DNA from 2 places in the Priestia sp. 10L35 genome. Region 2 is predicted to be linked to the other one. Evidence: a T-box and tRNA genes for the amino acid it is inferred to sense, from the RefSeq annotation. Region 2 holds a T-box; the other holds one or more tRNA genes.
The links. A T-box is a leader RNA that pairs with one kind of tRNA and senses whether it is charged. The one in region 2 lies ahead of thrS (threonine--tRNA ligase), so its partner is inferred to be a tRNA-Thr.
Positions count from the first base shown of each region.

Region 1: it has a tRNA-Thr gene. The T-box ahead of thrS (threonine--tRNA ligase) is inferred to sense a tRNA for this amino acid. The anticodon was not compared.

Region 1 covers NZ_JBFTKA010000001.1:958,888-970,478, reverse strand. The annotation lists gene AC1DEF_RS04950 (LCP family protein) at 1-811, shown strand, start outside; gene AC1DEF_RS04945 (cupin) at 1,025-1,390, shown strand; gene AC1DEF_RS04940 (NAD(P)H-dependent oxidoreductase) at 1,418-1,936, opposite strand; gene AC1DEF_RS04935 (YwaF family protein) at 2,077-2,823, opposite strand; gene AC1DEF_RS04930 (ABC transporter permease/substrate-binding protein) at 3,155-4,678, opposite strand; gene AC1DEF_RS04925 (ABC transporter ATP-binding protein) at 4,678-5,628, opposite strand; tRNA gene AC1DEF_RS04920 (tRNA-Thr) at 5,894-5,966, opposite strand; gene AC1DEF_RS04915 (aromatic ring-hydroxylating oxygenase subunit alpha) at 6,177-7,229, shown strand; gene AC1DEF_RS04910 (DHA2 family efflux MFS transporter permease subunit) at 7,264-8,787, opposite strand; gene AC1DEF_RS04905 (TetR/AcrR family transcriptional regulator) at 9,053-9,955, shown strand; gene AC1DEF_RS04900 (hypothetical protein) at 10,034-10,168, opposite strand; gene AC1DEF_RS04895 (carbohydrate ABC transporter permease) at 10,296-11,117, opposite strand; gene AC1DEF_RS04890 (carbohydrate ABC transporter permease) at 11,133-11,591, opposite strand, start outside.
Region 2 covers NZ_JBFTKA010000002.1:381,388-392,978, reverse strand. The annotation lists gene AC1DEF_RS07980 (DMT family transporter) at 1-610, shown strand, start outside; gene AC1DEF_RS07975 (DUF6421 family protein) at 638-1,873, shown strand; gene AC1DEF_RS07970 (valine--pyruvate transaminase) at 1,889-3,190, shown strand; gene AC1DEF_RS07965 (cell wall hydrolase) at 3,380-3,838, shown strand; gene AC1DEF_RS07960 (sulfatase family protein) at 4,345-6,087, shown strand; T-box leader at 6,491-6,717, shown strand; T-box leader at 6,757-6,985, shown strand; gene thrS (threonine--tRNA ligase) at 7,039-8,256, shown strand; gene AC1DEF_RS07950 (hypothetical protein) at 8,428-8,634, opposite strand; gene AC1DEF_RS07945 (amino acid permease) at 9,019-10,419, shown strand; gene AC1DEF_RS07940 (MFS transporter) at 10,484-11,591, opposite strand, start outside.

The DNA of each region.
Region 1 (11,591 bases), on a different contig from region 2:
AGGGTTAGCAGAAGCAGACGGAGCTTTTGGGAAAGATGGACAATTTGATTTTAATGGTGCAAGTGCCAATTTAGATAGCATGAATGTGCTGCTTCTTGGAATTGACTCTCGAGGTGAAGAACATTCGCGTGCCGATACAATCATGATTGCTCATTATGACAAAGACAGCAATCAGCCTAAAATTATTTCTTTGATGCGTGATTCATATGTGGATATTCCTGGACATGGCAAAAACAAATTAAATTCAGCCTATGCATTTGGCGGGCCCGAATTAATGCGTAAGACAATTAAAGAAAATTTCGGCGTAGATGTAAACTATTATGCCGTTGTTGATTTTAAAGGTTTTTCTAAAGTTGCCGATACAATTGCCCCTGAGGGAATTACGGTTACCGTGCCGCACGAAATGTCATCAGGAATTGGCATGACGCTAAAACCTGGAAAACAAACTCTTCACGGAGATAAATTACTAGGATACGTGCGATTCCGACATGATAGCCAAAGTGATTTCGGGCGCGTGAAGCGTCAACAAGAAGTGATCGGTAAATTAATGGATGAAGCTCTTCAAGTAAAGACGCTGGCAAAAGCTCCTAAGCTATGGGGCGTCATTGATCCATATGTGGATACAAATATTCCTCCAAAAACATTTATCGTGATAGGAAAAGATTTCTTAGTTGGGAATCAGCCAGATTTAAAATCTCTTCGTTTACCGGTCGAAGGTTCCTATTCAAATGAACGAGTATCCGGTATTGGTGCTGTTTTAAGCATCGACCTTGAAGAAAACAAACAAGCGTTACAGTCATTTTTAAATTAGGAAAAGGTGTCCATTAGCGGACACCTTTTTTTATACTATTCAAAAAAACTTCTGTTTTTCCTCCCTATCTCTCAAAAAAATTTGAGTTTCGACAAAAATGAAGCCATTTTCCAGAAAACAGCTATTTCTTTGAAGTTCTATTTTTTCTACTACATGCGTATATGAAAGGAGAAGGACTTCTTTTTTATATTTTTGATTCAAGGAGATGAACGTATGAAATTATATGGTTTTCAATCTAAAGAAGAGCGTTCCTTTCTTCATTCTACCTATAAAGTAAATCCATTGCTTTCTCATACTGGAGATGTCAAAATTAGCTTTTTATCTTTTCAAGAAAATGATTATACTCCCCGTCAAGAAGCTACGATTCCACAGCTTCTATTAGTCGTTCACGGGGAAGGCTGGGTAGCTGGCGATAACGGACTGAAAATTTATATCAAACAAGGTGAATCCGCATTTTGGAGAGCGGGGGAATCATTTGAAGTCGGGAGTCTAACTGCTATGACAGGATTACTCATTGAAGGATTAGATATCGCTCCTCAAAAGCTGCTTACTTCTTTTTCACGAACAAATGTAAATTAAAAAGCCGCGTTAACGCGGCTTTTTTTATTACCTTAGTAATTGAGCGTAGCTTTCAGCACTATCTTGAATGACTTTGTCGCTCAGCTCACCGCCTGCTCCTTGAAATAAAAATGGCGTTTGGAACTTCATGCCTGTTAAATTTGCCGTAGCTTGAAACGGAAGAAGCAGATGATTCATTGGGTAACGGTTGTATCCCCCTTCTTGATAAGCTTCTGCAGGGCCTCCTGTTGAAGTAGCTACGACAAACTCTTTTCCCTGAAGTTTAGTACCTTTGCTTCCATAAGCCCATCCGTATGTTAAGACAACATCTTGCCACTCTTTTAAGAGTGCTGGTGAGCTGTACCAGTAAAATGGAAATTGAAAAACAATACGATCGAATTGAACAGCTAACTCCTGCTCTTTTTCTACATCAATTTTGAAATCGGGATAGTTTGCGTATAAATCATGAACGTACACATTCTCTTCTTTTTTTACTCGCTCTGCCCACGCTTTATTAATACGAGAAGATGTTAAGTTTGGATGTGCTAAAATAACCAGTGTTTTCATTTTGATACTCTCCTTCTGATGTCTGTGCTTGCTTTTTTCTTTTCTATTTTTTATGCTTGCCTCTCACGGCTCGTTCAGTCATTCTTTCCTTTTCCTTTAGGAAATCCGAGTTAGTTTACACTTATAAACTACCAGTATTATCATTTTGCTTCAACAAAATTGACTTTGCTTTTATCACCTTTAATTTTTTTATGTACCCAAAACGGCAGATAAAGGACAAGAAAGCTAAGAATCATGATTCCTTCAATCCATACTAAATACCAAGGATGAGGTCCAAGAACATCCAGCAAGGAAGCGTGCTCTGGCTTTTTCATCATGTATAAATAATTCCCATGGAATAAACGATTCATGACATAGATAAAACCCCCGTACAGATTAACAAATACTACGCTTACCAACAAAGAACGAAACGTCGGCTCATATCTGCAGGCAGCAATTAGCATACAGCAAGCAAGTACCACACCGCCATGCGATACATAAAACTGCACATAGCGAAACTGGGCATACGCATAGCCGCCAAGGTCCGGGGTAATCATCGCTTGAACAGAGCTGCTGATTCCTGCGAAGTACACAAAATAAAAAAGAAACCTGCTTTTGGTTATCAGCATAACAGCAGCCAGCAGCACGACTATATCACTGAGCTGAAGAGGCAAGGAAGTTTCAGCAGACCACCGATGACATCCGATTTCCCAAGCCTGGTAGGCTGTTTCTGAAGCAATTAGAATGAGTGAAAGCAAAATGAACACAAACCTCTTTTTTCCCAGATGCTTTCGACACAAAAAAATAAATGCTCCTATGATCACGATAATAGCTAAAGTTACAAGATGTTCAACTGAAAAAAGCTGAAAGGAATGTTGTACAGGATGACACGTAAAAAATGAATTCATAAAAGCGCCTTCCTTCCATCAGAAAACAAATTTGGTACCTTTAGCTTGTTCATAAGACCTCATTTTCATTAATGCTTCTCTCGCATTAAAAAGAGATTGAGACATAACGAAATCACGCCAATCTAAAGATGGACGAATGGAGTAAATAATCGAGCATGAATCACTTCTTGCACCTCAGTTGATTTCCATGCAAGACTTCTCTTTCCGCGGGAGTCTTCGCGTTGCCCTCCAATCAACTGCTAGAAACAACTAAAATAAAAAGATCCGAACGATTCATCATTCGGATCTTCTTTCAACTAACATACTGTTGTCCTAACTTTTTTCTTCGTTTTTACTCTTTAATTAATCCTTTTTTCACTAAGAATTGATGAGCAACTTCTTCAGCTGTTTTTCCTTTCGCATTTACTTGATAGTTCATTTCACGCATTTCGTCATCACTGATTTTACCGCCCAGTTGATTTAAGATTTTTTTCAGTTCAGGGTGCTCTTTTAGCGTATCTTCACGAAGCACAGGCGCTCCTTGATACGGAGGGAAGAACTGCTGATCGTCTTTTAAGACTTTCAAACCAAACTGTTTGATTTCAGGGTCCGTTGCGTAAGCATCAAGCATGTTAATATCGCCTTTTTCTACAGCGCGATAGCGAAGCTTCGGCTCCATCGTTTTAATATTCGGGAAGGTAAGACCATATTCTTTTTGAACGCCTACATAGCCGTCTTCACGATCTTTAAACTCAAGCGTAAACCCTGCTTTTACTTTATCTGTTGCATTTGCCAAATCTGAAATAGTTGTTAGATTATTTTCTTTGGCAAATTCCTTTGTTACGGTTAATGTGTACGTATTATTAAACTTCATTGGATCTAAATAGACAAGGCCGAATTTCTTTTGAAATCCTTCTTTTGCCTGCTTGTACACCTCTGTTTCATCTTTGCTGTCCGGCTGTTCCTTTAGATGCGTCACAATGGCTGTACCCGTATATTCAGGGTACAAATCAATTTCCTTGTTACGCAGAGCCTCAAATACAAATACCGTTTTCCCAAGCGACGAACGAAGATTTACTTTCATATCGGTTTGATCTTCAATTAATTCTTTGTACATATTAATTAAAATGTCTTGTTCTGCACCAATTTTCCCTCCGATAACAAGGTCTGGTTTTGTTGCGCTCATCGCTGCAAACGGAGAAACAAGAATAAGTATTAATACGATGATCATAATAAACGAGCGTTTTTTGGACCCTTTTTTAGCTGAGTGTTCAATCGTTCGCAGAATTCCATCAAAAATAAGCGCTAATAATGCTGCTGGAATGGCTCCTAATAAAATCAAACTATTATCGCTTCGGTCAATACCAAGCAAAATTAAGCTTCCGAGTCCGCCCGCTCCGATAAGAGCAACGATTGTCGCTGTGCCAATAATGAGTACCATCGCTGTGCGAATTCCGGCCATAATGACAGGAAGTGCTAGAGGAAGTTCTACTTTAATTAATCGTCTCCACGAGTTCATCCCCATGGCTTTGGATGCTTCAATTAAAGATGGGTCCACTTCTTTAATTCCGGTATATGTATTTCGTACAATAGGAAGAAGCGAATATAAAAACAGTGCAATAACCGCGGGAAAGGTTCCAATTCCGACAAGAGGAATCAGTAATCCTAATAAAGCGAGTGAAGGAATGGTTTGCAGTACGGCTGTTACGCCAATGATTGGTTCAGCAATGCGGTCATGCCTCGTTAAGTACAGTCCGAGCGGCACTGAAATTAATACGGCGATAACAAGAGCCAGTACTGAAATTTGAATGTGTTCAAGAAGAGCTTGAAACAGTGCATCTCCTCGTTGATCTAATAATGTGCTTAGTGCATTCATTACAGCGTTCCTCCTTCTTTCGTTTTATCAGAAAGAAACGCTAATAGAGTTTTGCGCGTTACAACGCCAATACGTTTGCTCCCTTTTTTCACGGCTATTGCTTCATGGTCGTAAAGGGCGTCCATTGCCTGCTGAACAGTGGCGGTTGAAGCTAACTCTTCAGTAGGTTCTACGTCTGGCTGTTCACTTTCTTTGACAAACATATCCAATGTCTCAAATAAAGCATTGCCTTGATTTCCAATAAATGTTTTTACAAATTCATTTTTAGGCTTTTGGATGAATTCCTCCGGGGTTCCAACTTGAACAATTTCCCCATCTTTCATGAGGCAGATACGATCTCCAAGCGTCATCGCTTCGCTCATATCGTGCGTAACAAACACAAATGTTTTTTTGATTTTTTCTTTTAAGCTAATAACATCTTGCTGAAGCTGTTCGCGGCTTAACGGATCGAGGGCACTAAAGGGTTCGTCCATTAAAATAACGGGGGGATCAGCTGCGAGGGCACGTGCTACACCTACACGTTGCTGCTGGCCACCTGAGAGCTCAGACGGCTTTCGGTTTCGATACTGCTTTGGGTCTAGTCCTACCAAGGTAAGCAGTTCATCAATGCGCGTTTTGATTTTGTTTTTCTTCCAATGCTTCATCTCGGGTACAATGGCTATATTTTCAGCGATGGTCATATGAGGAAAAAGAGCAATCTGCTGCAGAACATAACCAATGTTCCAGCGTAGCTCATGTATGTTGTGGTCCGATACGAGCTTATCTTTTATGTATAGTTCTCCTTCGGTAATATCATGAAGACGGTTAATCATTTTTAAAGTGGTTGTTTTCCCACACCCACTCGGACCAATTAAAACGAAAAACTCTCCTTCTTTAATTTCTAGATTAATATTTTTCACGGCGGTCGTACCGTCTGGATATTGCTTTGACACATTCTTAAACGTAATCAAATTATCGTTCACACTCCCTGTTGAAATTTAACCCCTAGTTTCGTGTACCCAATATTTAGAGACAATAAACATTCTTTTAAGAATATTTCTAAATATGATTCATAAGACACAGGGGAAAAGATACACATATTTTCTCAAAACCTCCTAATAAGGCTATCAAACTGTTAAAGTTTTCACAAGAAGGGAAAGAATAATTCGGAGAATAATTTTAAAGCCGACACAAATAAAAAAACCTTCTTTCAACAAGAAAGAAGGTTTTTTAGTATGCTAGCGACAGGGATCGAACCTGCGACCTCTTGCTTACCATGCAAGTGCTCTACCTACTGAGCTACACCAGCGTCTTGGAAAATTATATCACGTTTAAATTCATTTAGGAAGCGCTTTTTTAAATTTTTTTATTGGTATATTCTCTAATTTACGTCTTCTGAAATTCGCACTTTTTACAAAGTTCCATATTTCATGTTAGAACTCCTTACATAAATTGTGTGAATTTTCTTTTTTTATATTACCCTTAGTAAAAGAGCTTACAAAAGAAGGGAAGAAAATAGATGGAACAACAACCAACCATGACCAAATCAAAAACGGCAACTCCCTACCCAAGAGACTGCACGTTCAGCCTGGAAGATTGGACGACGCTCGCTAAGTATTGGTACCCCGTCGCACGCTGCAGTGATGTAACAGAGAAACCAACGTCCGTAAAACTGCTAGATGTAAATCTAGTTCTATACCGTACCACACACAAAGTAGTGGCGGCTCGTGATTTATGCGTTCACCGAGGCACCCCTCTTAGCATGGGCTGGGTGGAAGATGATGAAATTGTCTGTCCTTACCACGGCTTCCGCTATGCAACGGACGGTGCATGCACGTCGATTCCAGCTCACCCTGATGCCAATATTTCTCCCCGCTTGTGTATGGCCGTCTATCCAGTTATTGAACGATTTGGATTAGTGTGGACTTCCCTGACAGGAGAACAAGATAACCTGCCTTACTTCGATGCGTGGGAGGACCCTGATTTTCAGCAAATTGTTTGTCCGAGCTTTGATATCATGGGTTCGGCCGGTCGTCAAATGGAAGGCTTTTTAGACGTAGCTCATTTTGCTTGGGTTCACACGGACACATTTGGTGATCGAAACAACGCCTTTGTGCCTAAATATAAAGTAAGCGATACAGAGTATGGGCTTCATGTAGAATATACGAGCACCGTGAGCAATTATTCCAAAGAACAGCAGCATTTAAATCCACCTGATTTTAAATGGCTTCGCGTCTTTGATGTTTATCCGCCGTTTACAGCTACGCTAAAAGTATACTTCCCAGAAGGCGCAGAACTGTGGATTATGAATGCAGTCTCTCCTATTTCAGCCCGCGAAACACGTTTATTCGCACCAATCGCTCGAAACTTTGACAAAGATTCTCCCGTTGAAGGTGTGTATGACTTTAACCTTCGCGTCTTTGACGAAGACCGTGAAATGGTTGAAAACCAAAAGCCTGAAGACTTGCCTTTAGACCTGCAGATGGAAGCGCATATTATGGCTGATCAAACGTCCATCGGCTACCGGAAATTATTAAAGAAAATGGGCTTAAGCTTTAGATATACAAGCTAAAGAAATCCCCGCTGTTTCAGCGGGGATTTCTTTTTTATTTAGCAAACTGCTCGCGTCCTGCTTTTTCCTTTATCACTTCATCTTCACTTGCCGGCGTGGCGCGTTTCATAAACAATGAAAGAATTAAAGCAACCACCACTAGTACTACTGAGACGGCAAACGCATCGTTAATTCCTTGTACCATTGCCTGCATCCCAATTTGTTCTTTCATTTGAGCTGCCCCGGCTGCCGTTGCATTCGCTGCTCCTGCTCCGCTCATTGCATCTTGAGCAAGCTCTTTTGCATGCGTAGCTGTACGATTTGACATCACCGTTACTAAAAGAGCCGAACCAATAGCTCCCGATACTTGTTGAAGCGTGTTATTCATCGCAGTACCATGAGGATTAAAGCGCTGCGGCAGCTGATTTAATCCGTTTGTCATAACCGGCATCATCACCATAGACATTCCGAACATGCGAAGCGTGTAAAGCGTAATGAGCGTTGTATATGTCGTATCAAGCTCTAAGTTACTGAAGAAATACGTCGTAACGGCTGTAATCGTTAGACCCGTTACAGCCAGTGCACGCGCTCCGAATTTATCAAATAATTTTCCGGTAATCGGAGACATTACACCCATGAGTAGCGCACCCGGAAGCATTAGTAATCCTGAGTGAAGCGGAGAAATGCCTCGTACTGTTTGAACATAAATTGGCATTAGCAGCATGGCTGAGAATAATGCCATTGTAATCACCATTGAAATCGTTGATGATAAAGCAAACATTGGATATTTAAAAATGCGGAATTCAAGCATAGGTGTTTTAAGCTTGAACTGACGCGTAATAAATAAAATCAGCGCCACGGCTCCTACGATAATGGTGCCGTATACTTCCACAGAATCCCAGCCTTTATCCCCTGCTGAGCTAAATCCGTATAGAAGTCCCCCAAATCCAATTGTAGATAACACAAGCGATAGGAAATCCAAATTGATTTCCACTTTTTCTTTTTTGTCTTTTAATAGGAAGAAAGCGCCTATTAATACAATTGCCGCGATTGGCGTAACAAGGTGGAACAGCATTCTCCACTCATAGTGTTCAATTAGCCATCCTGATAAGGTAGGACCAATTGCCGGAGCAAAAATCATAACTAAACCGAAAATTCCCATCGCAGCTCCGCGTTTTTCTAACGGAAAACTTGTGAGCAATACGTTCATTAAAAGCGGCATCATGATGGCTGCGCCTGATGCTTGAATAATACGAGCGGTTAACAAGACCGAAAATACGGGCGAAGCACCCGCAAGTATTGTTCCCGCTGTAAATAAAGTCATAGCCGTTAAAAATAAGCCTCTGACAGAATAGCGCTGAATTAAAAAAGCGGTAGTTGGAATCATAATACCATTCACTAACATATAACCAGTAGAAAGCCACTGGACAGTTGACGTTGTCACATCTAAGTCTTTCATAATAGACGGAAGCGCCACATTTAATAACGTTTCATTCAACAATGAGATAAAAGCGCCAATTAACAAAATAGCAATTATGCCATAAGGGGGCTTTTCAATTTGATTTATCGATTCACTCATTATTGTACCTCCTTATACTTTAAGTTCATTTTTTTAGACACATGTTCTACATAGAGTATATTATACTGTGAGTTCAATTTATGCAAGTGAAAAATCTTGCGTTCATGTTCTTTATTTTATCGACTTTTTCAGTCCTATAATCCTTTTATATCAATGCATTGTCGTGATATCGTCTATTTTTTTGAAAAGAACATTTGTGTAAACGCTTTAAATCATGTATCATAAAGTTGGACCATGAGTCTAATTTTATATTTAGGTGATAATAATGAATAACCGAAAACAGCAAGTTGTAAAAAATGCACACCATCTCTTCGTTGAAAAAGGATTTCAAGCTACATCTATTCAAGACATCATTGATTATAGCGGCATTTCAAAAGGAACATTCTACAACTATTTTTCTTCAAAAAATGAATTATTAATCGCTGTTTTTACCTGGCTTCATACAACAATTGAACAAGAGCGAAATCAGCTGCTGGTTGGTAAAAGCCTGACCGATGTAGATGTATTTGTTAAACAGATTGATGCACAGATGAAAAACCATCATAAACATAAATTTTTCACATTACTTGAAGAAGTATTTGTTTCCAATGATCCTGATTTAAAAGCATACATAAAAAAAACCCAGTTTGTTGAAGTAAACTGGGTTTACAAGCGGTTCATTGATTTATTTGGACAAGAAAAGAAACCGTACCTGCTAGATTGTGCAATTATGTTTCTTGGCATGCTTCATCGCAACTTTCACTATAATTTTATGGTTAACGGCACAAATACTGACCCCCATGAGATCATAAGCTACAGTGTCAAGCGCCTGCTTCCTCTTGTAGACGAAGTAGCAAATTCAGGAGACATTTTGCTCGATCCGCAAACGATTAAAGAATGGCTTCCATCTTGCCCAAATACTAAAAATCAAATAGAACAGGACATTTCTGCAGCACTTATCGATTTAAAAAAACAGGTTCACAAACAATTTACTGATGAATTCGAACGTCAAAAATGCACAGAGCTTATTAGTTTTATTGAAGAAGAGCTGTTTAAACAGTCAAATCCCCGGAAGTTTGTTGTAGATAGTGCCCTTCAATCGTTAAAGCAGCTGTCTGTTAACAACGGTAAAACGACCCTAGAGGAACTGCAAACGATGATTGATCAGTATGTGAGTGAACGTCATTAAAAAGAGGTTAAAACATAACTAAATCCATACAATTTACAGACGAATAAATTGAATAAAGGAGTTAGTATAAGTTACTTGTTACACCGCTGTTGATTTCCGTACAAGACTTCGCTTTCCGCGGGCGGCCGGTGAGCCTCCTCGTCGCGTACACTCCTGAGGGCTCTCACCTGTGCCGCTTTTCCCGCAGGAGTCTTCGCCTTGCCTTTTCATCAACCGCTAAAAGCGACTAAACTTATGAAATTCACGTTCATCATAATACCAAAAAAACGAACGATTAATATTTTTAAATTAATCGTTCGTTTATAATTCTAACTAAAATATTTTTATCCCAGCCTCTTTTTTATTTTCCTCCAGTAAACGAGATTCCTTTAATAAAATATTTATTAAAAAACGCATAAATGAGTAAAATGGGAAGTGTAAAAACCATGGAAGCTGCCATAATATAGTTCCAATAACTGATGTACTGACCTTTAAATGTGTTGAGCCCTAAAGTTAATGTAAACATATTTTCATCAGACATCACAATTAAAGGCTTCATAAAATCATTCCAAAATCCCATAAATACAAAAATCGTTTGTGCTGCTAGGGCAGGTTTTGCAAGTGGAAGGACTATTTTAAAGAATGTTCCAAACTTTGATAACCCATCCAACTCCGCTGCTTCTTCAAGCTCTTTTGGGAAATTAATAAAAAATTGACGCATCATAAATATAAATGTCGCATTCACCATTCCGGGTACAATCATTCCCTGATAGGTATTTAACCAGCCTAACTCTTTCAAAATTAAAAAATTAGGGATCATGGTTACTTGTCCAGGAATCATAAGCACAGCTAAAATAATAATAAACAAACTTTTCTTTCCCGGGAAACTGAGGCGTGCAAGGGCATAACCAGCCATTGAGTTAAATAGCAAATTCAGTGCTGTTCCTACTACAGCAATAAATAAGCTATTAAACATCCAGCGCGGGAACAGCTTTTGTTCCACAAAAATTTGTTTATAGTTGTCTAGCGTGAAGTGTTTTGGAATAAAGTTCACCGTACCTGACACAATTTCTTCAAGCGTTTTAAAAGAAGCTGACAGCGCCCAAATAAATGGAATTAGCGTAATCAGTGCGTATATGCTTAAAATAGCATATAAAATGAGGACCCCCGTTTTTTTCTTCATCTTTTTCTTCCCCCCTTAGTACATACTTTCTTCTTTTGAAAACTTTCGCTGAATAACCGTTGCCACCAAAATCACGAGCGCCAACATAAAGGCTAGTGCTGCAGCATATCCCATGGTTCCTAAATTTTTAAATGCATATTGATAAATAAGAAGAACAACAGTTAGAGTCGAGTTATTAGGTCCCCCTGAACCTCCTGAAAAAATAAACGATTGATCAAACAGCTGAAACGTACCAATTAGTCCCATGATCACCACGAAAGATGTAACCGGACGCAGATTCGGAACTGTAATATGCCAAAATCGTTGAAACACATTAGCACCGTCTAACTGAGCTGCTTCATACAGCGAATCGGGTACGTCCTGCAAAGCTGCCAAATAAATAACCATAAAAAATGGAGCTGTTGCCCAAATGTTCATAATCATAATGGCAATCAAAGCGACCTGCGGATCTCCAAGCCAATTATAAGTCGGAAG
Region 2 (11,591 bases):
TCTTTTATTTAATCGCTTATTTAAAGGAACACCAGCTACAAAAGGACAAAAGCTAGGTGTAGTCATGTGCTTAATTGGTATGAGCGTTGTATTTGGAAATCAGCTGTTTATACAGGGAAATGTGATTCAAATAGTAGCCATGATCGTCATTTTAATGGCTATGCTAGGTTCTGCTTTTATAACTGTTCAAGTTCAATCTCGCATAAAATCCTTGCCTATTATGACCTTTAATTCTTTTTCGATGCTAAGTGGAGGCGCTTGTTTACTGATTGTTAGTCTATTTGTAGAAAATGGAAACCGCACTTTCTCCGGGATTAGTCTTATCTCATTATTATACTTGGCCATTATAGGGTCGGTCGTGGGGTTTTCTATTAATATTTATTTATTAAAAAAATGGCATATATCAAAAGCAACGGCGCATTTATTTATTTCACCGGTTATCGCCTTATATGTAGGATTTGTCTTTTTAGGTGAAACATTAAACAAACAGGTCTATATAGGTACAGCGTTTGTAATAGCAGGGGTTATATTTATTAACTTGAAAAAGCAAATAGAGAAAAACACAAATAATTCTACTCTTAAATCATCTAAAAATATTTCTGCTAAGTAGCTGTTCTAAAAAAGGAGGGTTTTAATCATGTTAACAAAAAATCATACTCAAAGTTTAGTGGAGTTATTAAACGATAAAATAGTACCTTCTCTATATGAGATAAGAAAATATCAGGGCCCAAATGGAGAGGTCAAAAGAAATTACGAAAAAGCTAGAGAGCTCTTATTAAAAGTAGTTGCTGAAACTAAAACAATATATAACTCTTTAAATTTAACTGAAGTGTGGAATGCATTAAAAAATGACGTATGTGATTGGATTGAAAGAGGACTCGATCAAGCTCCTTATTTTGATCAAACGTTAATTGCTTATAGCTCGCCTGCAAACGGGGAGGCGACGTTCTTTTTAGGACCGATTGTAACGCCTAATGGCCCTACAAAAAGAGGATTTTATTTAGAAGCCTTTATCGCTGTGCGCGATGAACCTGAAATCATGAAATCCATCGAAGCAGACCTTCCTCATCCTAAAAATGGGTGTGAATCTTTAAAACTGTTGGCTGGTACTCAAGGATTTATGGAAGGGAAGTGTATTGTATTTTTCCCTGAGAATGTAAAAACAAAAGAAAAGGTAACAAGTCAAAACTTCGCGATATTTTTCTTTAATAAATTTCACAGCATATACAATGAGGATACATTAAAAAGAGCGTCTTCTATCTTTCTTGATTTCAACTTTAAATCTCATACTATGAATAGAGAAGACACTTATCAGGCAAGGGTAATCTGGGGATATCTGCATGATTATTACCATCACTGCGGAAATAAACCTTTTGACCAACATATACAGGCGAAAATGAATTTTTTTGCAGGCATACTAGAAGAAGTTAAAGTAGATTGCCAGACGGTGCTGACTCTTCATAAAAGAAAATATCCTTTTTGGGAAGAGATAACGGAATTTGTTCTCTTTGAACGACTTTTAAGATACCCTAGTCAGCATAATGCACCTCGAAACTTTGATTCTGGAACAGGTTTTTTTCTTTTTAGCTGGCTAGTTGCAAATGGGCGTTCAATATCCCGAAAAGGAGACCATGCTTATTTAGATTTAGACATATGCTTAAAAGAACTGGATCTTTTAGTAAAAGAAATTGAAGAACTTGAAACGATTCAAAGTGACTCTGACTATAAAGAAGAAGCTGAACATTATGTTCGAAAATACTTATTACCTAGTGAGAACGATGATAAATTTACTATTCCGGACAATTACTTTATTAATCAGCAAAATAAAAAGATTGAAGTTCCATACTTACTATTCGATGACCATAATCTTTAAGGAGAAGGTGCACTAGTGACTGCTTTGCATTTAAGTAAAATAGGAAGCAAAATGACTAATAAAGTAGGCGTTCGCGCTATCATGCATGACATCCAAGAGGTGCTGAATTCCAATCTCAATCAATATGTGAATTTAAGTGCTGGCAACCCCGCTATCCTCCCTCAAGTTTATGAAATGTGGCAAGAAGCTTTAAGAAATATTGTGAACGACAAACAATTAAAAAATTTGATTAGCCAATATGGTTCTAGTTACGGTACGCATGAATTAATTGATTGCATAAGAGAATACTTCTTTACGAATTATCGTATTAAACTGGAAAGAGAACAAGTCTTGATCACGTCGGGAAGTCAAAATCTCTTTTTTTTAGCTTTAAATTCGTTTTGCGGTACAAGTAAAGAAGGAAGAGTAAAAAAAGCATTAATACCTATGCTGCCAGATTACGCTGGGTATAGTGGAGTCGCGCTTGAGGAAGGTGTAATAGAAGGAATTCCTCCTATCCTCTCAAAGCTTGATCGTCATACGTTTCGCTATGAATTTAACAAACAGGCATTTAAAGATAAAATAGCTCAGGACCCAGATATCGGAGCTATTGTATTATCAAGACCTAATAACCCAAGCGGCAACATCCTTTCCGAAGAAGCCGTACAGCTTATATCCCAAGTGTGCAAGGACTATCACATTCCATTGCTAATTGATTCAGCTTACGCACCGCCTTTTCCTGCTATTAATTTTATTGAAATGAATCCGATCATACATGATAATATCATTCACTGCATGAGTCTTTCTAAAGCCGGATTGCCTGGTGAGAGAATAGGAATTGCTATAGGAAAAAGTGACTTCATAAAAGTAATGGAAGCATTTCAATCAAATATTTTGATTCATTCTTCTAGGCTAGGTCAGAGGATGGTGGTTAACACCTTAAAGAGCGGGCAGTTAGCCGGAATTTCAGCTAACTATATAAGAACTCATTATAAATACAAACATGACTATTTAAAAAAACTTTTAACTACACGTATGCCGGATGATATTCCTTGGTATTTGCACAAAGCGGAAGGTTCGTTATTTGGCTGGCTTTGGTTAGAAGGTTTGCCTTTCAGTGATAGCGATCTATACAATAAATTAAAAGCAGAAAACTTGATTGTAGTGCCAGGCGGCTCATTCTTTCACGGCAGCCAATCTTCTTCTCACAACCGGGAGTGCATTCGCATAAGTCTTACTGCTGCAGATGAGGAGTTAAAGAAAGGAATTGATATTCTTTCTTCAGTAGTTAAGGAAATATACAGTTCAAACTTTATATTTCAAACAGAAAAATTATAATTTCTTTAAGGTTTAGAAGTGCAACTCATACGTAATCATAAAGGGTTCTTTATAAGCTAAAGATTGTTTAAAGAAGACAATAACATCCAATTTCTTTTGGAACTGGATAATTTTTTGCAATGAAAGACTCCTATATTTCTGCTAGCATATGAACCACGTCAAGAAATAGCAAGGAGGCTTTTTATTTTTATGATAAAGAAACTAGTGATTGCTATAGCAATGCTTATCCCAAGTTTTGGTGCAGGTTACTCAGCATTTGCAGCAGCGCCCGCTCATGAACAGCACGTTCAAGTAAATAAAAATGATAAAGAATTATTAGCTCGTCTTGTATCAGCTGAAGCCAAAGGAGAGCCTTATGCAGGCAAAGTAGCCGTGGCGACAGTTGTATTAAATAGAGTCGACAGCAGCAAATTCCCAGACACTGTAAAAGGCGTTATTTATCAAAAAGGTCAGTATAGTCCGGTCAGCAACGGTCAAATTAATAAACCTGCAGACAAAGATTCAAAAAAAGCTGTAGAAGAAGCAATTAACTTCCAAGGTCAAGGAAAAGGTTCATTATTCTTCTTTAATCCTGATAAAACGGGAGATCAATGGCTGCGCCAAAAACAAGAAACAATTAAAATAGGAAATCATGTATTTGCAAAATAATAAAAAAGCTAATGGCTAGCTACGCGCTGCTATTAGCTTTTTTAGTTATGTACATAAAATAAACAGTAGAATAATCTTTAAAATTAGAATTTCATGGTAAAATATAAAAAGTCATTCATAATTAAAAATATGAGGTGATAACGTGAAAGAGAATATGATGTTTGCTTGGATAGCTTCATGGTTAGCTCTTGCTGGTCAGCTCGTTTTTTTACGGGAGTAGCGCTTTTTACAGGTGATTGGCGCTACATGATGTGGAGTTTTATGATAAGTATAATTGTAGGTATACCTAGTATCATTAGCACCTATAAACGAAATCAGCCGCTAAAAGCTTACAAAAAATAAGGGATATCGTATTGAAACGAGTTATGAAAGACTTAGAGAAATCCTCCAAGTCTTTTTTTGTGTGGGTATAAAAAGACATGAACCGTACTCCGTTCTTCTAAAAAAAGTGCTTTTTACATAGTTTATCAATACAGAAAATTTGATAAACATGCGGAGGAATAACCATGCAGAAACAGCCTAATTTTTTGTTGATTATCGTGGACGAGGAGCGATTTCCACCCTTATATGAAAGTAAAGAACTAAAAAAGTGGAGAAAAAAACATTTAAAAGCACATGAATTTTTAAAACAGCATGGAACGGAGTTTACTCGTCACTACGTCGGTTCTACAGCTTGTTCACCAAGTCGAGCTACATTGTTTACAGGGCAGTATCCTTCCTTGCACGGAGTTACGCAAACGCAAGGTATCGCAAAGAAATCACAAGATCCTGATATGTTTTGGCTGCAGCCTAATACCGTCCCGACGATGGGAGAGTATTTTAAGAAGGCTGGATATCAAACCTTTTATAAAGGAAAATGGCATATTTCTGATGAGAACATCTTAATTCCAGGAACACATGACGTTTTTTCTAGCTATCAGATGCAAACAGGAATACCGGATCCAGAGAAAGAAGGCCTTTATCAACGGGCTAATAAGCTTGAAAAGTTTGGTTTTTCAGGGTGGATTGGTCCGGAACCGGAAGGGAGAAATCCGCACAATTCCGGTTCATCTGCGGCCGTTGGAGTGAGCGGACGAGACGAAATATATGCAGAGGAAATCATAGAGCTTATTCAACGATTAGAACATCAAGCGCCTGCGCAGCCTTGGCTCATGGTAGCTTCATTTGTGAACCCGCATGACATTGCGCTGTTCGGAGCGATTACCAAACACCTTCCTATGTTTCAGTTTTCTATTGATGAGACGATTCCAAACATCGATCCGCCACCTACCATTAGAGAACCTTTACAAACAAAGCCTAGCGCTCAAAGCAGCTATAAATACATCTATCCAAAAGCGCTGCAGCCAACCCCAAATTCTAGCTTCTACCGGCGCTTGTATTATCAGCTGCAAAAAAATGTTGATAAACAAATTTTAAAAGTTCTTCGGACCATGGAACAATCTTCGTTCTATGAAAATACAATTATTATTTTTACGTCTGATCACGGTGATTTGCTTGGAGCTCACGGGGGACTACATCAAAAATGGTACAACATGTATGAAGAATCTATTCACGTTCCGCTTCTCATTCATAACAAGCGTTTGTTTCCTAGTTATCAACGTACAGACACACTGACTAGTCACCTTGACTTGATCCCGACAATGCTTAGTTTAGCTAATATAGATGCTTCCGCTATTCAAAAGCAATTACAAAAAAGTCATACGGAAGTACATCCATTTGTTGGGCGAGACCTGTCAGGTATACTTCGAGGAGAAACGTGTGCTGAGCAAGAGGAAACAGCGATTTTCTTCATGACGGATGATGACCCGACAAAAGGACTTCACCAAACAAATTTTTTAGGAGAAAGCTACCCGTCAGTTGTTCAGCCTAATCACATTCAAGCGGTCATTGTCGAGTTTTCGTCAGCGGCAGGAAAGGAAATTTGGAAATACGCTCGCTATCATGATAATCTGCAATTTTGGTCAGCAGATGACGAAAAAGATGAATTCATTCACGGAGAGCAATATGAAGGTTACCCTGTGAGTTTTACTACCCTTAAAACAACCCGTGTTCCTGATCAAATTGAAATGTACAATTTGACCAAGGATCCGTTAGAAACAGTAAATCTGGCTCACCCGTATTTTTCGACAAATGAAACAAGGAAAATTCAGCGGCAGCTTGACGTTATTCTTAAAGAACAAGTCAGGAAAAAACGGATTTTTCCGCAAAGTGGAAGCATGCATGATGAGCTTTTGTCTAAAGATAGATAAAAAATAGTTTCTATGGATTCAAGTCAGATATTTGCGTGAGCAGAAAAAGGTGTATTTAATATTTTAGTATATAAATTGAAAACCTGATGATGCTTGTGTTAGGTTACTTGTTCTGATTTGGAATAGTATTGGGTTTAACTTCGTTAATACCGCTTAGATAAAACAAATAAGGACTTATGGTATCTTATTTTTGCTCTTTATTGCTGTGAAAATAAAGAGCAAAAATAAGAATGGAATGTATTCGTTAATAATATAATAAAAAACTTTTTAAGTCCGTATATTCTTAAGTAACTTTTCAAAAATTCAAGCATAAAGTAATTCTATACCATAAAAAAATAAAAAATTACTTCTTGACTTTTGTTAAATTTATACACTATAATCGCTTTTAACAACTAATAAACAGTATTTGGCAATGAAAAGGACATGAATTAGATGCTGTTTTCTTCGCAGAGAATAGGGTCACTGGCTGAGAGCCCTTAAGAAATCATCTGATTTACCACCTTAGAGCTATTGCAGGGAACGTGCATAACTGAAACTGCAATCGGTAAAACCGTTATCTTTTTTGAGCGTAAAATACGTATAGGTATTTTACGGAATTAGGGTGGTACCACGGCCGCATTCGTCCCTTCACTAGGGATGAGTGCGGCTTTTTATGTAGAAAAAATGAATATACAAGCAATGAAAAGGACATGAATCATTTTTGGATTTTCTTTACAGAGAATAGGGTCACTGGCTGAGAACCCTTAGAAAACAAAATGAATTTACCACCTTGGAGCTGCGGCGGGGAATGTGTATACACTGAAACCGCAACCGGTAAAACCGTTATCTTTTTAAGCGTAAAATACGTATGAGTATTTTACGGAATTAGGGTGGTACCACGGCCGCATTCGTCCCTTTACTAGGGATGAGTGCGGTTTTTTTGTTGAATAAAAACATATTGGAGGAATGAACATGTCAAAACAAGTGGAAGCAGAAAAGCGAAATCATCAAAAGTTAGGTCAAGAACTGGAGCTGTTTATGTCGATGGAAGAAGCTCCTGGTATGCCATTTTTCTTACCTAACGGAATGATTATTCGAAATGAGTTAGAAAATTACTGGAAACAAAAGCATTATAAAGCAGGCTATCAAGAAATAAAAACACCCATCATGATGAAACAGGAGCTCTGGGAACAATCAGGGCACTGGGAGCACTATCATGAGAATATGTATTTTTCAAATGTTGACAAACAAAACTATGCGATTAAACCGATGAATTGTCCGGGAGCCATTTTATTGTTTAACAGCAAACGAAGAAGCTACCGAGAACTTCCGATTCGATACGCAGAGCTTGGATTAGTTCATCGTCACGAGCTTTCTGGGTCTTTAAACGGATTGCTAAGAGTCCGTTCATTTACACAGGACGACGCTCATTTATTCGTAGAACTCAGTCAGATTGAAGCTGAGATTAGCCGCATTCTAGCGTTTATCCATGACTTTTACTCACATTTTGGCTTCGATTACAAAGTGGAGCTATCCACACGACCTGAAAAATTCATGGGAGATATTGAAACATGGAACCAAGCAGAAAAGTCGCTTCAATCTGTGTTAAGTGAAAAAGGCTTAGACTATCAGGTGAATGAAGGAGACGGAGCTTTTTATGGGCCGAAAATCGATTTTCATATTTTAGATTCCTTAGGTCGAAGCTGGCAGTGTGGAACAGTTCAGCTTGATTTCTTAATGCCGGAGAAGTTTGACTGTATGTATATTGGAGAAGACAATAAACCTCATCGTCCCGTAATGATTCACCGCGCTATATACGGTTCCGTTGAGCGATTTATGGCCATCTTGATTGAACATTACGAAGGCCAATTTCCTCTTTGGTTAGCTCCTGTTCAACTCAAACTATTGCCTATTGCACCGCCGCACGTGGAATATGCATATAAAGTGAAACACGAGCTTGAGTTAAAAGGGTATCGTGTTGAAGTAGACGATCGCATTGAAAAAATAGGGCTGAAAATTCGAGAAGCAGAAATGCTGAAAGTTCCTTATAGGGCTGTGATAGGAGATAAAGAAGTGGAAAATGAATCGCTTGCTATGCGAAAGCACGGGAAGAAAAATATAGGAACAGTAAGTGTGGAAGAGGCAGCTGTACACTTGAATAAAGAAAAGAATTCAAACAGAGTTTGTTGAAGCTATTTACCTTACTAAATAGAAAAATCTGATTTTTTAAGTCGGGTATTGATTCCCTTCATTTTGTCTCACACCAAAATGAAGGGAATATTGAACTAGAAGGGTATAAGATAATATATATCAGCAGTATAACTTTTGCCTTAGACAAACGCCGGTATTTTATAAAAAAATTTATCTTATTCCATTCGAATCGTTTGTACGGGATGAAGCTGAAGCCTCACCTGATGGTTTGTTCATGTTTTGCTGATCTCGCTTCTTTTTAGAAGGAGAGTAAAAAAGAAATTTAAACATAAAGTATACTCCTAATGCTAGTAAAATACAGCCAATAAGTAAGTTAATCATCTTTCTCCGCCCTTCATACACTTCAGTTTTCATCATTATAACACCCGGTAAGATAAAACATTCATCGTTCTGTAAATAATCTCTATGTCAGGAATTTATATCTGAAGATAGTTAGTAAAAAAGTTATCTAAAAACATATAAAGTAATTTTTTAGAATATTATTTTTATTCAAATTTATTATACATAAGCACAATGATAACCTCTTTATTTAGTTTATAAATCCAAAATAGAGCAACGATAAGAAATCGCTTACAAAAACTCTTGAAATATATATAATGATATTAGTATACTAATAGACAAGTTAGTAATTATTTCTATATAATTACTTCTGTATCTGAAGTGAAAACGCGCAGCCAAATGGGGAAAAACGTTATTTTCAAGTTTTTAATGGATGAGTGGCAACAGAGAGGAGAGAGTGCAATGGGAAAACTATTTAAAAAGAAGTCAATCGAGCAATTATTAGAACAAAGTCAAAACAAATCTCTAGTCAAAACATTAGGAGCATTCGATTTGACTCTTCTTGGTATTGGAGCCGTAATCGGAACGGGGGTTTTAGTATTAACAGGCTTAGTAGCTGCTAACGATGCTGGACCAGCCGTTATTTTTTCTTTTATATTGGCGTCTATTGTATGCGGTTTTGCAGCGCTGTGCTATGCGGAATTTGCTTCAACTATACCTGTATCTGGGAGCGTTTACACCTATACATATGCAACCATCGGCGAAGTGGTAGCGCACTTAATGGGATGGACGTTGCTTTCTGTCTATTTGTTAACAATGTCAGCAGTAGCAAACGGATGGTCTTCTTATTTTAACAACTTTTTAGAAGGCTTTGGTTTTTCGCTGCCAAAAGAATTGATTACGATCCCTGCAAATGGAGGTCTAGTGAACCTTCCTGCTATTTGTATTACGCTTCTTATTACATGGCTGCTTTCAAGAGGAACAAAAGAAAGTAAAAAAGTGAATAACTTTATGGTGCTTGTTAAATTGTTTATTATCCTTCTTTTTATTATTGTAGGAGCTTTTTATGTAAAACCGTCTAATTGGACACCTTTTATGCCTTATGGAATTGAAGGTGTTGTGACAGGGGGCGCGGCCGTATTTTTTGCTTTCTTAGGTTTTGATGCCTTATCTACATCAGCAGAAGAAGTAAAGAATCCACAGCGCAATTTGCCAATTGGAATTATTAGTTCACTTGTGATCTGCACGATTATTTATGTAGCAGTATGCCTTGTTATGACAGGAGTTGTTTCTTACAAGGAACTGAATGTTCCAGAAGCAATGGCCTATGTTCTTCATTCAGTAGGACAAAATGCAGTGGCAGGAGTTATTGCTGCAGGAGCTGTCATTGGAATTATGGCTGTTATCTTTGCCTACATTTATGCAGCAACACGCATTTTATTCTCAATGAGCCGCGACGGCTTGCTACCAAAAGCATTTGCTAAAACAAATGAGAAAACGGGAGTTCCGACTCTTTCCACTTGGCTAGTAGGGATTATCGGAGCGTTAATTTCAGGGTTTATTGATCTAAAAGAACTTGCGAATTTAGCAAATATCGGAGCTCTTTTAACTTTCGGCATGGTGGGCGTCAGCATTATCATCTTACGTAAAACGCACCCAACTTTAAAACGTGGATTTACAATGCCGTTTGTCCCGGTTTTACCAATTTTATCCGTATTATCTTGTTTATTTTTAATGATTAATCTTCCTAAAACAACATGGCTGTATTTTAGCATATGGATTGTGCTTGGTATATTTGTATATATAGGTTACTCTCGTAAACACAGTCGATTAACAAGTAAAGAAATGAAAAAAGCAAGTTAAAAGCAAAAAAGGGCCTTTCATCTAAGAAAGGCTCTTTTTTGCTTGTTGTTCAGTTGTTAGACAGTTAGGACGATTGTTCACTATGTTTTTTGCGTGTTTCCACAATAAACAGACAAGTGCTAATAACAAAAGCCGTTCCTACAAAAATGGCGCCAACCCAAGGAAGTGAAGTAAGTCCCATATGGTTAATAATCACGCCTCCGAAAAAGGCGCCAAAAGCATTTCCTAAGTTAGCAAATGAGTGATTCGAAGTAGAAGCTAAAGCAGGTGCTTCCTGTGCTAAGTTCATAATCTTCACTTGAATACCAGGCATTACAGCAAAAGCTGCTGCTCCCCAGAAAAACAGCGTGATAATAGCTGCTGCTGGGCTTTTAACAGTAAACGTAAAAATAGTCAGCACAATACAAAGAAAAGCAAATATACCTACAACCGAAGGCATTAGCTTCCAGTCTGCAAGCTTGCCTCCAACAACGTTTCCAAGCGTAACGCCACATCCGTATAATACAAGTATCCACGTAACGCTGTGTTCACTTACTCCTGTAACGTCTTCAAGAAGCGGTGTAATGTACGTAAACACAGTAAATAAACTACCGCATCCTATTGCGCTTAAAAGAAGCATTACAAGAAGTTTTGGTTGGGTAAAAGTAGCAAACTGCTGTTTTAGACCTGTTAATTTGTCTTGACCAAGCTTTGGGATAAACAGAATAATACCGATAAATGCAATAATCCCCATGATCGTAATAGCTCCAAACGAAGCTCTCCAACCTAAGTGTTGACCAATAAATGTTCCTACAGGAACACCGATGATATTTGCAATAGTTAAACCTGCCATCATCGTTGCGACAGCACTTGCTCGCTTATGCGGCTGCACGAGCCGTGAAGCAATAACAGCGCCTACTCCAAAGAACGTACCGTGACATAATGCCGTAACTAAACGAGCTCCCATCAAAATTCCATAGTTGGGTGCAATGATAGCAATTGCATTTCCGAGAATAAATAAAAGCATGAGTAAACAAAGCAGAAGCTTTTGAGGAAGTCGATGAGTAAAAATAGTTAAAATTGGCGCGCCGATTGCTACTCCTAAAGCATAGCTTGTAATGAGCTGGCCAGCAGTCGAAATGCTAACATGAAGATCTTCCGCAACGTTAGGCAGTATCCCCATAATAACAAAT